DNA from 2 places in the Paraburkholderia sp. MM6662-R1 genome. Region 2 is predicted to be linked to the other one. Evidence: predicted binding sites of a transcription regulator. Region 2 holds the regulator's gene; the other holds the start of a gene.

Region 1 (7,931 bases), 2.6 Mb from region 2:
CGCTTCTCATCGCGCGTCATCGGCACGTGCGAGATTTGCCCGCCAACGGTAGCCATATTGTCGTCTCCAATATTGATATACACGCGGATCGCCGGCACAGGCGTTCCCGTGCAACCGATTATTGGAGTGGAAACTTACGGCGTTCTGACTCGGCGCTGAACCTGGGGGTAGTCCGGTAAGCCGACGAATAGGCGTTCAATTTCCGTCAATGTGCTGGGATGTTCCCGCAATCCACGCTGAAATATCTCAAAAAACGCTGACCGTCACGCTGACGATAGAGGCGCGTTAGGGTAAGTCCCGCCCCGTTCGAGCACGTGCAAGCTGACGCGCACCAGTGTGCCGGCGAGCCGCGGTGACTCCTGGTAGACGTTGTCGTCGATGGCGAGCTCGCCGCCGTGCATTGCCGCAATCTCGCGCACGATCGCGAGGCCGAGGCCGCTGCCGTCGCCCTCGCGGCCCAGAATCCGGTAAAAGCGCTCGACCACACGAGAGCGCTCGCTGGCCGGAATGCCGAGCCCGGTGTCCTCGACTTCCAGGTGCACGAGCCGCGCGGGGGCGTCGTGCCGCACGCGCACGGTGATGCGGCCGCCCGCCGGCGTATAGCGGATCGCGTTGTCGATCAGGTTCGACAGCATTTCACGCAGCATCACCGGATTGCCGGCGACTTCGACCGGCTCGTCGGGCGCTTCGTAGCCGATGTCCATCTGCTTCGCGAGCGCGGCCTGCACCCATTCGCGCACCGCGCTGCGCGCGAGTTCGCCGAGTTCGAGCGGCGTGAAGATCTGCCCCGACCGACGGTTTTCCGCGCGCGCCAGCGCGAGCAATTGCGTGACGAGCCGCGCGGCCTGCTCGGAGCTCGTCGCGATCTGTTCGAGCGAGCGACGAACCTCGGCCGACGCGTTCTGGCGCAGCGCGAGCTCGGCCTGGGTGCGCAGGCCGGCCAGCGGCGTTTTCATCTGATGCGCGGCGTCGGCGATGAAGCGCTTCTGTAGCTCCATGTTCTGTTCGAGGCGCGTGAGCAGATCGTTGAACGACGTGACGAGCGGCTCGATTTCCGGCGGCGCGCGGCGCGCTTCGAGCGGCGACAGATCGTCCGGCCGGCGCGCGCGGATATGCGCCTGCAGCGCATGCAGCGGCTCGAGCCCGCGCGACAGCCCGAACCACACGAGCAGGATCGCGAGCGGCAGGATCACGAACTGCGGCAGGATCACGCCCTTGATGATGTCGTTGGCGAGCTGGCTGCGCTTGTCGAGCGTTTCGGCGACCTGCACGAGCACGGCCTGCGCGCGCCCGGCGTCTGCGGAAACTCGACGGTCGTGTAGGCGACGCGGATGTCGTTGCCGCGCAGCACGTCGTCGCGGAATTCGACGAGGCCCGGTGGCGGGCGGTCTTCCTCGTGCGGCAGTGGCATGTCACGCTCGCCGGCCACGAGCTCGCCGCGCGTGCCGAGCACCTGAAAGAACACGCTGTCGACGTTGTCGGCACGCAGGAAATCGCGCGTCGACTCGGGCAGCGACAGCTCCGCGACGCCGTTGACCGGATGGATCTGGCGCGCGAGGACGTAGGCATCGGTTTCGAGCGCGCGGTCGAACGGCCCGTTCGCGATCGACTTCGCGACCAGATAGGTGACCGCGAGGCTCATCGGCCACAGCAGCAGCAGCGGCGCGAGCATCCAGTCGAGAATTTCGCCGAACAGCGAGCGCGGACGCGCTTCGGCGGCGGCTTCGGTTTCGTCGGGCGCGGCGAACGGATTGGCGTAGCGCGCGTCGCGCGCCTCGTCGAGGTCCGCAGCGTGCGCCGTGGCGCGATCAGCGCGTGCGGACATCGCTGGCCTCTATTTGTAGTGGTGGCTCGCCGGCATCGCGGTGGACGACGGCGCGGTGGACGATTGTGCCGCTTGTGCCGTCTGCGGCTCGGAGCCGGCCGGGGTGGCGGGCGCGCTCGCATTCGCCGGCGGCGCCGCTTTTTCGAGACAGTAGCCGAGCCCGCGCACGGTGATGATGCGCACGCCGCTCGGTTCGATCTTCTTGCGCAGCCGGTGCACGTAGACTTCGATCGCGTTGTTGCTGACTTCCTCGCCCCATTCGCATAGATGGTCGACGAGCTGCTCTTTCGAGACCAGCCGGCCGATCCGTTGCAGCAGCACTTCGAGCAGCCCGAGTTCGCGCGCGGACAGATCGATCGCCTGGTCGTTGACGTAGGCGATGCGGCCCACCTGATCGAACGACAGCGAGCCATGCCGCACGACGGTCGGGCCGCCGCCCGCGCCGCGCCGTGTCAGCGCGCGCACGCGCGCTTCGAGTTCGTTCAGCGCGAAGGGCTTGGCCATGTAATCGTCGGCGCCGAGGTCGAGGCCTTTGACGCGTTCGTCGACGCTATCGGCGGCGGTCAGGATCAGCACGGGCAGGTTCGAATTGCGCGCGCGCAGGCGGCGCAGCACCTCGAGCCCGGACATGCGCGGCAGGCCCAGATCGAGGATCAATAGGTCGAACGTCTGCATTGACAACGCGGTATCGGCTTCTACGCCGCTTTTCACGTGATCGACCGCATAGGCCGATTGGCGGAGTGATCGAACCAGACCATCCGCGAGTATGCTGTCGTCTTCGGCAATCAGAATTCGCATGATGCGCCAGCCTGGCTTTGCCGGCACCGTGGGGGGGGGCCCCGGCGCGCAGCGGTCTCCGAACATTTTGTGGGTAGTTGGGGCGATGCGACAGTAAAAGATGCGCGTTCGCATCACAATCGCGCTTGCCAAAACTACTGTTTTTTTATACAGTGTCTGCGTTTCGTGTGATGTCCTGGAGACTCCGCTCAATTCGAGTGGAACCGCGGGTGCACACCTGCCTCAGACGCCGTTCATCATAGCAAAGGACGATTCATGGAAGAAAGCAAGAAAGGCTCGGCTGGACTGACTGCTGAAAAGAGCAAGGCTCTCGCCGCCGCGCTCGCGCAGATCGAAAAGCAGTTCGGCAAAGGGTCGGTCATGCGGCTCGGCGCAGGTGAGGCAGTCGAAGACATCCAGGTGGTCTCCACCGGATCGCTCGGCCTCGACATCGCACTGGGCGTAGGCGGTTTGCCGCGCGGCCGCGTGGTCGAAATCTACGGTCCGGAATCGTCCGGTAAAACCACGCTGACGCTGCAGGTCGTCGCCGAAATGCAGAAGCTCGGCGGCACCGCGGCGTTCATCGACGCGGAACACGCGCTGGACATTCAATACGCGGGCAAGCTCGGCGTGAACGTCGCCGACCTGCTGGTCTCGCAGCCGGACACCGGCGAACAGGCGCTCGAAATCGCCGACGCGCTGGTGCGCTCGGGCTCGATCGACATGATCGTGATCGACTCGGTCGCGGCGCTGGTGCCGAAGGCGGAAATCGAAGGCGAAATGGGCGACTCGCTGCCGGGTCTGCAGGCGCGTCTGATGTCGCAGGCGCTGCGCAAGCTGACCGGCACGATCAAGCGCACGAACTGCCTCGTGATCTTCATCAACCAGATCCGCATGAAGATCGGCGTGATGTTCGGCAACCCGGAAACCACCACGGGCGGTAATGCGCTGAAGTTCTACGCGTCGGTGCGTCTGGACATTCGCCGCATCGGCTCGATCAAGAAGAACGACGAAGTGATCGGCAACGAAACCCGCGTGAAGGTCGTCAAGAACAAGGTGGCGCCGCCGTTCCGTGAAGCGATTTTCGACATCCTGTACGGCGAGGGCATCTCGCGTCAGGGCGAAATCATCGACCTCGGCGTGCAGGCGAAGATCGTCGACAAGGCTGGCGCATGGTACAGCTACAGCGGCGAGCGGATCGGTCAGGGCAAGGACAACGCGCGTGAATTCCTGCGCGAAAATCCGGATATCGCTCGCGAAATCGAGAACCGTATCCGCGAATCGCTGGGCGTCACCGCGATGGCGAACGCCGTGACCGGCGCGGACGCTGAAGTCGCGGGCGAAGAAGAGTAAGCATCAAGTGATACGCAAAGGCCGGCCGCTGTCCGGTTTCGACTCCGGACGCTATCCGGACGGCCCGCGCGACGAGGCGGACGGATCGCCTGAGTCCGGCGACCCGTTCGAACCGTTCGACGCACATGACCGCGCCGCGGGCCGCGGCCCGCAGCGTACGCGGTCTGCACCCGCTGCAGCGTCGTCCAGCCGGGATTCCTCCGGACTCGATTCCCCAATCCCCTCCGAAGTCACCTACACCCGCTCGCGTCGCCAACCCGGCGAAGAGAAGCCGGGCCAGTCCGACAAAGACGACAGCAGAAAATCCCAACGCCCCGCCCGTTCGTTGAAAGCGCGCGCGCTCGGCTATCTGTCGCGCCGCGAATATAGCCGCGCCGACCTCGCCCGCAAGCTGAAGCCTTACGTCGAGGAAACCGATTCGCTCGACACGGTGCTCGACGCGCTGCAGGCCGAAAACTGGCTATCCGACTCGCGCTTCGCGGAAAGCCTGATCCATCGGCGCGCATCGCGGCTCGGCACGAGCCGCATTCTCGGCGAACTGAAGCAACACGCGCTCAACCCGGCGCTCGTCGAAGAGGCGAGCGCGCAATTGCGCGAAACCGAACTCGCGCGCGCCCAGGCGGTCTGGCGCAAGAAGTTCGGCCAGTTGCCGCAAACGCCGGCCGAGCGCGCGAAGCAGGCGCGCTTTCTCGCGTCGCGCGGCTTCTCCGGCGCGACGATCGGCAAGATCCTGAAGGGTATCGACGAGATCGGGGACGGCGACTAACACGCCAGTCTCGACGGGTAGGGCAATTACCGCGCCGTAACCTGGCGCCAGGCCGTGCGCAATCGGGGCTGTCCCAAATACCCGTTATGCTAAACTCCAGAAGTTTTCCCAATCCGGCCTTTCCTTCCCGCATGTCGCTCTCCCCGCCAGTGTCCCGTCAGTTGCGCCATCGTCGCGCAATCAGAGCGGAAGCTTACGAGCGAGCCGATGGCCTGTGGGATGTGGAAGCGTGCCTGACCGACGAAAAGCCACGCGATGTGGCGCTTGCGTCGGGTGTCCGGCCCAATGGTCAGCCGATCCATGAACTCTGGCTTCGCATCACCATCGATCGCAAGCTCAATGTCGTCAACGCCGAGGCGTCGTCCGACTGGGTCCCCTATCCAGGGTTGTGCCAGGCCAGCAATCCCGCCTACCGTGCCCTCATCGGGCTCAATCTGTTCCACAACTTCCGTCGCGATGCTGCCCGTTTGCTGGCCGGCACGGCCGGTTGCACGCATCTCACCGAGCTGTGCGCGATCCTGCCGACCGCCGCGATCCAGGCGTTCGCCGGCGACGTATGGAACACCGATGACGGCACGCCGGGCGCGAACGCGGGTTCGGGAGACGAATCGTCCAACGGCACAGGCGAGCATTCCAACGACAAACCGCCATTCCAGCTGGGACGCTGCCACGCGCTGCGTTTCGACGGCGAGGCGGTGAAACAGTTTTATCCGCGCTGGTATGGTCATGCACCGCGTCCGGCGGAACGCGCGGCCTCGTCGGACGGCGCGGCGGCCCGCGAACGAAGCGGCGACGCGTCGGCCTGAACGGCGGCAACGGAATCGAAGTTCTATCCAACTCTCAGACTGAAGGGAATCACGCATGAAGATTCACGAGTACCAGGGTAAGGAAATCCTGCGGAAATTCGGCGTCGCGGTACCGCGCGGCAAGCCGGTCTTCTCGGTGGATGATGCGGTCAAGGCCGCGGAAGAGCTGGGCGGCCCGGTGTGGGTCGTGAAGGCTCAGATCCACGCGGGTGGCCGTGGCAAGGGCGGCGGCGTCAAGGTCGCCAAGTCGCTGGAACAGGTTCGCGAGTACTCGAACCAGATCCTCGGCATGCAGCTCGTCACGCACCAGACCGGTCCGGAAGGCCAGAAGGTGAACCGCCTGCTGATCGAAGAAGGCGCCGACATCAAGAAGGAACTGTATGTCGGTCTCGTGATCGATCGCGTTTCGCAGAAGATCGTCGTGATGGCGTCGAGCGAAGGCGGCATGGACGTCGAAGAAGTCGCGGAAAAGACGCCTGAGCTGATCCACAAGGTTGCCGTCGATCCGTCGACCGGCCTGAAGGACTCGGAAGCAGACGACCTCGCGAAGAAGATCGGCGTGCCCGACGCTTCGATCCCGCAAGCTCGCGCGATCCTGCAAGGCCTGTACAAGGCATTCTGGGAAACCGACGCATCGCTCGCCGAAATCAACCCGCTGATCCTGACCGGCGACGGCAAGGTCATCGCACTCGACGCGAAGTTCAACTTCGACTCGAATGCGCTGTTCCGTCACCCGGAAATCGTCGCGTACCGCGATCTGGACGAGGAAGATCCGGCTGAAATCGAAGCGTCGAAGTTCGACCTCGCGTACATCTCGCTCGACGGCAACATCGGCTGTCTGGTGAACGGCGCCGGCCTCGCAATGGCAACGATGGACACCATCAAGCTGTTCGGCGGCGAACCGGCGAACTTCCTCGACGTCGGCGGAGGAGCTACGACCGAGAAGGTCACCGAAGCGTTCAAGATCATGCTGAAGAACCCGAACCTGACCGCGATTCTGGTCAACATCTTCGGTGGCATCATGCGCTGCGACGTGATCGCGGAAGGCGTGATCGCGGCCTCGAAGGCCGTGTCGCTGAAGGTGCCGCTCGTGGTCCGCATGAAGGGCACGAACGAAGACCTGGGCAAGAAGATGCTCGCCGAATCCGGCCTGCCGATCATCTCGGCGGACAGCATGGAAGAGGCGGCTCAGAAGGTCGTCGCGGCTGCTTCGGGCAAGGCGTAAGCCAGCTGTCCACGGCGCATTTACCAGCTCATTTGCCAGGTTTACGAGTGGCGGCGCGCAAGCGACACAGGCGTGAAGCATCGCGCCGAGTGGCGCTACCGCGCGACGCCAAACGAACAGAGGTCAATACATGTCGATTCTGATCAACAAAGACACCAAGGTCATCACGCAGGGCATCACCGGCAAGACCGGTCAGTTCCACACGCGTGCTTGCCGTGAATACGCAAACGGCCGCGAAGCGTACGTCGCGGGCGTGAACCCGAAGCGCGCCGGCGAAGATTTCGAAGGCATCCCCATCTACGCGAGCGTCGCTGAAGCCAAGGCTGAGACGGGCGCGACCGTGTCGGTGATTTACGTTCCGCCGGCAGGCGCTGCCGCCGCAATCTGGGAAGCAGTCGAAGCCGACCTGGATCTCGCAATCTGTATCACGGAAGGCATTCCCGTCCGCGACATGATCGAGATCAAGGACCGTATGCGTCGCGAAAACCGCAAGACGCTGCTGCTCGGACCGAACTGCCCGGGCACGATCACGCCGGACGAGCTGAAGATCGGCATCATGCCGGGTCACATCCATCGCAAGGGCCGCATCGGCGTCGTGTCGCGTTCGGGCACGCTGACGTATGAAGCAGTCGGCCAGCTGACCGCGATCGGCCTCGGCCAGTCGTCGGCAGTCGGCATCGGCGGCGACCCCATCAACGGTCTGAAGCACATCGACGTGATGAAGATGTTCAACGACGATCCGGATACGGACGCCGTCATCATGATCGGCGAAATCGGCGGTCCGGACGAGGCGAACGCCGCGCACTGGATCAAGGACAACATGAAGAAGCCGGTGGTTGGCTTCATCGCTGGCGTCACGGCGCCTCCGGGCAAGCGCATGGGCCACGCCGGCGCGCTGATCTCGGGCGGTGCGGACACCGCCGAAGCGAAGCTGGAAATCATGGACGCGTGCGGTATCAAGGTCACGAAGAACCCGTCGGAAATGGCGCGTCTTCTGAAGGCGATGCTGTAAATCGAATTCGCGTGCCGTTGGCGCGCGATTTTGATACGCTTACGAACTCCTTTCGTGAGTGGGCGGTCCCGAAAAGCGGGGGAGTGCAGACTCCCCCGCTTTTTTTTGGTGCGCCAGGCATGGCGCGTAGCGCCGTGACTGGCGCTGTCCGACCCGCTGTGGTGGCG
Region 2 (7,931 bases):
CGCTCCCAGATCAGATGGCGCGCTTGCGGATCGAGACCGGTGGTCGGCTCGTCCATGATCAGCACGTCGGGATCGTTGATCAGCGCGCGCGCGAGCGTGAGGCGCCGCTTCATGCCGCCCGACAGTTCGCTCACGCGCGCGTCCGCCTTGTTCTCGAGGCGAGCGAATTCGAGCAGACCCGGCACCGCCGCGCGACACTGCGCGGCGCTCAGACCGAAGTAGCGACCGAATACGAGCAGATTTTCGCGCACCGTGAAATCGGGATCGAGGTTGTCGAACTGCGGCACCACGCCGACGCGCGAGCGCGCGAGGCGCGCGCGGCCCGGGATCGGCTCGTCGCACAGCCGGATCGCGCCGGCGTCGGGCGCCGCAATGCCGAGCAGCATGCGCAATGTCGTGGTCTTACCGGCGCCGTTGGGGCCGAGCAGCCCGAAGCATTCGCCGGTGTTCACATGAAACGACAATCCGTCGACGACCGTTTTTTCGCCGTAGCTTTTCCTGACCTGATGGAATTCGATGGGGGCGGTGGGCATGGCTCGAGCAAGGCTCCGGAAAAAGACACAACGTACGCGCAAGACACAACATACCTGCGATGCACGCATTGCGCACGCGAAGCCGCTTACTCCAGGTATCGGATCGCTGATGCGAGCGGGTGTCCGGGAACGCGTCATGCGTGGTGTGCGATGCGCTCGTCGGTGTCGATTGGCGCCGCTGATTGGCGGTGGCACGACTGGCACGTCAACCGGCCCGCAGTGTGTCGACGCAGCGTTCGCAAACGAAGTTTTGCATTGCGGCATACGCGTGCAAACGCTGCGTCGGGTCGCCCAACGCTTGTGCAGACTGGATCGGCATGCACCGAGTATGCACTTAGCGTTTTCCATCCCTTGCAAGCCGAATTGCGGCGCACCATGATTGATTCAGACCGCGCTTTCCGCGCGAATGGAGAAAACAGATGGCGAGCTACCAGAAAATCCTGTTGTGCTACGACGGCTCGCGCGAAGGCCGGAAAGCCCTGCGTTGCGGTGCCGATCTGGCGTTGGAACTGAAGGCAGAAACGCATCTGCTGTCGGTCGTCGACATGCGTTCGAGCATCGCGCAGAGCGCGGGCCTGTTGACGGACGTCGCGTGCAGCAGCTTCGAAAAAACGGCCCGCGAGATTCTGCAGGAGGGCGTGAACTGGCTGACCGAGCGAGGCGTGAGCGCGCAAGGGCATTTCGCATTCGGTCATCCGATCGACGAGATCGCCAATCTTGCCAACGAGTTGCAGGTCGACCTCGTGGTGGTGGGTCATCGCTGCCGGACTGGTTTGTCACGGTGGTGGATGGGGGCGGGCAACACGCCGCTGCTCGACCGCGTGTCGTGCAGCATTCTGGTGGCGTGCTCGTCCGCGCAGGAGCAGCAGCAGGCGGCTGCGGCGTAATGGGCTAGTGAGGGACGCGAAGCCGCGCGCCCCGTCATCGAGCCCAGATTTGAATAGACCCTGTCGCGTGGCCGGCCCCGATGGCCAGCCACGCATCCCATCCGGCCAGGCTTCGATCTCACTCGTTCAGATTGATCGCCGCGAGCTTCCACGTGACCAGACCTTCGCGACGAAAGATTGCCGAATAGTTCGCGTTACCTTCGCCACGCCGGTACGTGACGACAAACTCGTTGAGACTGCGATAGCCGGCCGTGCTTTGACGCCCGGGCGGCGGTGCGCTGGCCTGCGTGGTGGTGTCGCCCGCGGCTGGTGCGGCCGGCGCTTCGCCGCCCGCGGCTGGCGGCGCGGACGGTTGCTCGCCCGGCGTGCCACGCGGCGGCATGCCGTTCAGCAGCGCCGCGACGCCGTCGGGTGTCGCATAGGCATCGACGAGCGGGCCGATCAGCGTCACGCCGATCACCGCGCCGATCGTGGCCATCTTGTTGCCGGCATCCGCCTCGAGCCGGCGTGTCAGCATGGCGCCCACCTGTTGCTTCAGGCTATCGCGTAGCGCGGGAAAGTCCACGTACTGATTGACGGTTTGCACGTCACGCGCATCGGCGGCGCGTTTGAGATTGTTCACCGCGAGATACGGTGACGCATAAATAAAGCCCAGCGCGGCAATCACGATCACCACGATCAGCGTGATCAGCAGCGGCCGGGTGGCGCTGCCCTGTATGCGTTTCCGAATTGTCATCGAATGGGACTCCACGTCAGTGATGATCTAACGTCGAGCACGGCGAGGTCGGAACGATCCCATCCCACACGAATCTCTGAACATCCGAAGTGCTTGTTGCATGCGTACTCAGGATTCGCTCAGGCTTCGAACACCGCGCCGTGCACGTTGGCTTCGTCGGCTATGCAGCGATCGATCATACGGCATACGGCGTCGACCGTGCCGACCATGATCAGTCGCGACGGTCCATGATAGACCCGCACCGGCGCGCGACGCGCGGGCTCAACGATGTTCAGCGCCGAATTCAGCGACACGCGCGCGAACGCCGGCAACGACGACGGCAGACCGGAAGCTTCGGCAACCGCGTCGAACAGCGACGGCGTGCGCGCAGCGGGCGCCTCGATTAGCGCGCAGGGCGTGAGCTTGCGCAGATGGCGCAGACGGCCGAACTGGCGAAAGGGCAACAGGCGGGCAAGGCGTTCCATGAGTCTCTCCAGGCGATTCGGCGTAGATGCGGGCATAGATGCAGGCGTAAATGCGGCTTGGGTCGGACAAACCGGCGCAAGCGTTCTGGCGACAGCGACAGATCAGAACTCGCTGGGGCGGATCAGCCCGACCGCGATCCCTTCGAGCGCGAAATCGGCGCTGCCGGTTTCCACGAAGATGTTGTCGTAATCGGGGTTTTCGGCGATCAGTTCGATGCCGTTCGGCCGGCGCTTCAGACGCTTGACCGTCACGTCGTCGCCAAGCCGCGCAATGATGATCTGGCCGTCCTTCGCTTCGGTGCGCTTTTGCACCGCGAGCAGGTCGCCGTCGAGAATGCCCGCGTCGCGCATCGACAGGCCGCGCACCTTCAGCAGGTAGTCGGGCTTGCTCGAGAACAGCGCCGGGTCACACGCGTAGTGCTGCGAGATATGTTCCTGCGCGAGGATCGGGCTACCCGCCGCGACCCGGCCGATCAGCGGCAACGACAACTGCATCAGGCCCGCATGCGGCAGGGTGAACTGATACGGCGCGTCCTCCTGCCCGGACAGCAGGCGGATGCCGCGCGACGCGCCGGCCGCGAGTTCGATCACGCCCTTGCGCGCCAGCGCGCGCAGATGCTCTTCCGCGGAATTGGCCGAGCTGAACCCGAGTTCGGCGGCAATTTCCGCGCGAGTGGGCGGAAAGCCGGTGCGTTCGATCGCGCGGCGGATCAGATCGAAAACCTGCTGCTGTCGTGCGGTGAGTTTTGTCATGGCCACTGTATGTATGAACAGGTAACTGTATTTTTATACAGTATTCCGCGCATTTCAAGCTTTACTTTAAGTTTGGCGCAACGGCCACGCTGGGGCGTCGTTTATCGGCGACATGACGGCATTGTCGGCGTCCCAGCAGCCGGCGCATCTGTCGTTACCACTTTTGAGTATTAAAAAATGAAGAAACATTATTTTTAATAATGAAAGCGCTTCGATAGACTGGCCTCCGGTTGGCGCTCATGTGCACGTGGCCGCGACGCAGAACAACACCAGACGCTCATCAGCGGACCATCACGCGGAGAAAAATTGAAATGAACCATCGGCATATGGGGCTTGCGGCTCGAACCGGAAAACTGATCGCGGCGCTCGCCGTCGGCGCGGCGGGTGCGTTCGGCATGTTGGGCGCAAGCGGCGTCGCGCACGCCGACACCACGCTGTTAAACGTGTCCTACGATCCGACGCGCGAGCTGTATCAGGACATCAATCAGGCATTCGGCAAGGAATGGAAGGCCAGGACCGGCGAAGCCGTCACCTTCAAGCAGTCGCACGGCGGCTCGGGCGCGCAGGCTCGCTCGGTGCTCGACGGACTGCAGGCCGACGTCGTGACGCTTGCGCTCGCCTATGACATCGACGCGCTCGCGAACAAGGGGCTCGTCGACAAGAACTGGCAAAAGCGTCTGCCGGACAACGCATCGCCGTACACGTCGACGATCGTATTTCTGGTGCGCAAGGGCAACCCGAAGCACATCAAGGATTGGGACGATCTGGTGAAACCGGGCGTGTCGATCGTGACGCCGAATCCGAAGACCTCGGGCGGCGCGCGCTGGAACTACCTGGCCGCGTGGGCGTACGCCGAGCATCAACCGGGCGGCAACGACCAGAAGGCCAGGGAGTTCGTCGGCAAGCTGTACAGGAACGCCGGCGTGCTCGATTCGGGCGCGCGCGGCGCGACCACGAGCTTCGTGCAGCGCGGTATCGGCGACGTGCTGATCGCGTGGGAAAACGAGGCGTTCCTGGCGCTGAAGGAGTTTGGTCCGGACAGGTTCGAGATCGTGGTGCCGTCGGTGAGCATTCTGGCCGAGCCGCCGGTCGCGGTGGTCGACAAGGTCGTCGACAAACACGGCACGCGCAAGCTGGCCGAGGCGTATCTGAACTTCCTGTATAGCGAGCAAGGTCAGGAGATCGCCGCGCGCAATTTCTATCGTCCGCGTTCCAGCAAGGTGCCCGCCGATCTGACCGCGAAGTTTCCGAAGCTGAAGCTGTACACGATCGACGATTCGTTCGGCGGTTGGACCAACGCGCAGAAGACTCATTTCGCGGACGGCGGCGTGTTCGATTCGATTTATCAGCCGCAGTAAGAACCACCGCCTGAATCACAGCCAGGGGAAAAAGGGCGCGCCCAATGGGCGCGCTTTCGGCTAACCGGGGTCCGGTGGCCAGCAGTGCGGCAGTACCGCAGTACGGCAGCACGGCAAAACGAACAACCGCGCGAGCATCAACCATGAACGAGTATCCAGCATGACCACGTTGACCTTCCGCAAGCCGAGCGCATTGCCCGGTTTTGGCCTGACACTCGGCATCACGGTGGCTTATCTGAGCCTCGTGGTGCTGATTCCATTGGCGGCGACCTTTCTGAAAACCGCGACGCTCGACTGGGATCAGTTCGTGCGCGCGGTCACGTCGCCGCGTGTGCTCGCGTCGTATCGGCTGACGTTTTTCTCGGCGCTAGGCGGCGCGCTGATCAACGCGGTGTTCGGCTTTCTCGTCGCGTGGGTGCTGGTGCGCTACACGTTTCCGTTCAAGCGTATCGTCGATGCGGTCGTCGATCTGCCGTTCGCGTTGCCCACCTCGGTGGCGGGCATTTCGCTCGCGGCCGTGTATGCGGGCAACGGCTGGATCGGCCAGTTCCTCGCGCCGCTCGGCATCAAGATCGCGTTCACGCCGGCGGGCGTGCTGGTCGCACTGACGTTCATCGGCCTGCCGTTCGTCGTGCGCACGGTGCAACCGGTGCTCGAGGAGTTCGAGCGCGAGCAGGAGGAGGCGGCCGCGTGTCTCGGCGCGTCGCGCTGGCTCACGTTTCGCCGCGTCGTGCTGCCGGCCGTGTTGCCGGCGCTGCTGACCGGCTTCGCGCTCGCCTTTGCGCGCGCGCTCGGCGAATACGGCTCGGTCATCTTCATCGCCGGCAATGTGCCGATGAAGTCGGAGATCACGTCGCTCCTGATCATCACGAAGCTCGAGCAATACGACTATGCGGGCGCGACGGCGCTCGCGGTCGTGATGCTGGTCGTGTCGTTCCTGATGCTGCTGTCGATCAACACGCTGCAGTGGTATCTGCAGCGGCGCACGAGCCGCGGCAAGACGGCATCGGCGCCAGTGGCCACGAGCGTCGCCGCTATTGGTGGAGGTGTGCAATGAGCCGCGTTCCGACCCACCCCGCGAGCGTGGCGCGTCGCCCCGATCCGGTCACCGAGCCGGCGCTCGTGCGCTGGCTGCTGATCGGCCTCGCACTGCTGTTTCTCGCGCTGTTTCTGGCCGTGCCGCTCGCCGCGGTGTTCTACCAGGCGCTGAACAAGGGGCTGCGTTTTTACTTCGAAGCGCTCGCCGATCCGGATGCGCTGTCGGCGATCAAACTGACGCTGCTCACCGCGGCGATCGCAGTGCCGCTGAACCTCGTGTTCGGCCTTGCGGCGTCGTGGTGTATCGCGAAGTTCGAATTCCGCGGCAAGGCGCTGCTGACCACGTTGATCGACCTGCCGTTTTCGGTGTCGCCGGTGATCTCCGGCCTGATCTACGTGCTGATGTTCGGCGCGCAGGGCTGGTTCGGCCCGTGGCTCGAAGATCACAACGTGCAGATCATCTTCGCGGTGCCGGGCATCGTGCTCGCGACGATCTTCGTCACGTTCCCGTTCGTCGCGCGCGAGCTGATTCCGCTGATGCAGGCGCAGGGCAACGACGAGGAAGAAGCCGCGCACGTGCTCGGCGCATCGGGCTGGCAGACGTTCCGTCGCGTCACGCTGCCGAACGTCAAGTGGGGTCTGCTGTACGGCGTGATTCTGTGCAATGCGCGCGCAATGGGCGAGTTCGGCGCGGTGTCGGTCGTGTCGGGCCATATTCGCGGGCAGACCGACACGATGCCGCTGCACGTCGAAATCCTCTACAACGAGTACAACTTCTCGGCCGCGTTCGCCGTGGCCTCGCTGCTCGCGCTGCTGGCGCTGGTCACGCTGGGGCTCAAGCTGCTGGCCGAGCGTCATATGTCGGCGGAACTGTCGGCGGCGCGCGAAGTGCCTGCGTATGCGGGGCCCGTGTCGCCGTCCGGCGCTTCGCAGGCCAATAGCGCGCAGTCCGCTTCGCATTCGTTTTTCGTCAACGCCACGCCTGCGTCGCAGCGACATCCGCTCAAGCAAGGAGAGCTGTAAATGGGTATCACCGTTCGTAACCTGCAAAAGCGCTTCGGCGATTTCGTCGCGCTCGACAACGTGTCGCTCGACTTTCCGCCGGGCGAACTCGTCGCGCTGCTCGGGCCGTCGGGTTGCGGCAAGACGACGTTGCTGCGTGTGATCGCCGGCCTCGAATATGCGGACGGCGGCCGGGTCGAGCTGCAAGGCCAGGATGTCGCGGCGGTCGGCGCGCGTGAGCGCGAGGTGGGTTTCGTGTTCCAGCACTACGCGCTGTTCCGGCATATGACGGTGTTCGAAAACGTCGCGTTCGGGCTGCGCGTGAAGCCGCGCAAGGAACGTCCGTCCGAGAAGGTGATTCGTGAGAAGGTGCATGAGTTGCTGAAGCTCGTGCAGCTCGACTGGCTCGCGCAGCGCTATCCGTCGGAGCTGTCCGGCGGCCAGCGCCAGCGCATCGCGCTCGCACGTGCGTTGGCCGTGGAGCCGAAGGTGCTGTTGCTCGACGAGCCGTTCGGCGCGCTCGACGCGAAGGTGCGCAAGGAACTGCGCAGCTGGTTGCGTCGCCTGCACGACGATCTGCATATTTCGACGATCTTCGTCACGCACGATCAGGAAGAAGCGCTCGAAGTGGCGGACCGCATCGTCGTGCTCAATCGCGGGCATGTCGAGCAGGTCGGCAGCCCACAGGAGGTGTACGACCATCCGCAGACGCCGTTCGTCTACGAGTTTCTCGGCGCGGCGAACCGTCTGCACGGCAGCGTCGATGCGCAAGGCTTCGTCGTCGATGGCGCGGCGCTGCCGGTCGCGATCGCGGCGGGTTTTAGGGGCCCGGCGTTCGCCTATGTGCGGCCGCACGATCTGCAGTTGTATCCGCAGGCGGCGGGGCATCGCGAGGGCATTGTCGTCGACGTGCGGCGCGTGGTGACGCTCGGCGGTTCGGTGCGCGTCGAGCTCGCCGGTCGCGAGGGCAATCTGCTCGAAGCCGAACTCGATCGCGAAACGTGGCGTGATCTGCAACTCGCGGTCGGCGACGGCGTCACCGCGGTGCCGCGCGCGCTGCGGGTGTTTCCGGCGCAGTGAGATGGCGGCGCCGCTGTGCGGCGCTGTGGACAGGAGAGAACGTATCGGCCGTACCGCGTGCTTCGCCTGGCATGTGCGGC

What was found. Region 2 encodes LexA, which represses DNA repair genes until DNA is damaged. Its sites were predicted from a motif close to ACTGTATNNNNATACAGT; they were not measured.
Region 1: a site for LexA is predicted at 2,760-2,777, ahead of recA (recombinase RecA). Genes of this name have one in related genera too.

Annotation. Positions count from the first base shown of each region.
Region 1 is NZ_JBNDLV010000001.1:3,215,243-3,223,173, forward strand. Features, by position in the region: gene OKW39_RS15210 (MFS transporter) at 1-56, opposite strand, end outside; partial or broken gene OKW39_RS15215 (sensor histidine kinase N-terminal domain-containing protein) at 264-1,825, opposite strand; gene OKW39_RS15220 (response regulator transcription factor) at 1,835-2,623, opposite strand; gene recA (recombinase RecA) at 2,879-3,955, shown strand; gene recX (recombination regulator RecX) at 3,963-4,721, shown strand; gene OKW39_RS15235 (DUF2889 domain-containing protein) at 4,853-5,527, shown strand; gene sucC (ADP-forming succinate--CoA ligase subunit beta) at 5,583-6,752, shown strand; gene sucD (succinate--CoA ligase subunit alpha) at 6,883-7,764, shown strand.
Region 2 is NZ_JBNDLV010000001.1:657,916-665,846, reverse strand. Features, by position in the region: gene nodI (nodulation factor ABC transporter ATP-binding protein NodI) at 1-533, opposite strand, end outside; gene OKW39_RS03075 (universal stress protein) at 953-1,420, shown strand; gene OKW39_RS03070 (DUF2939 domain-containing protein) at 1,539-2,156, opposite strand; gene OKW39_RS03065 (hypothetical protein) at 2,276-2,620, opposite strand; gene lexA (transcriptional repressor LexA) at 2,723-3,373, opposite strand; gene OKW39_RS03055 (sulfate ABC transporter substrate-binding protein) at 3,685-4,731, shown strand; gene cysT (sulfate ABC transporter permease subunit CysT) at 4,892-5,788, shown strand; gene cysW (sulfate ABC transporter permease subunit CysW) at 5,785-6,792, shown strand; gene OKW39_RS03040 (sulfate/molybdate ABC transporter ATP-binding protein) at 6,793-7,851, shown strand.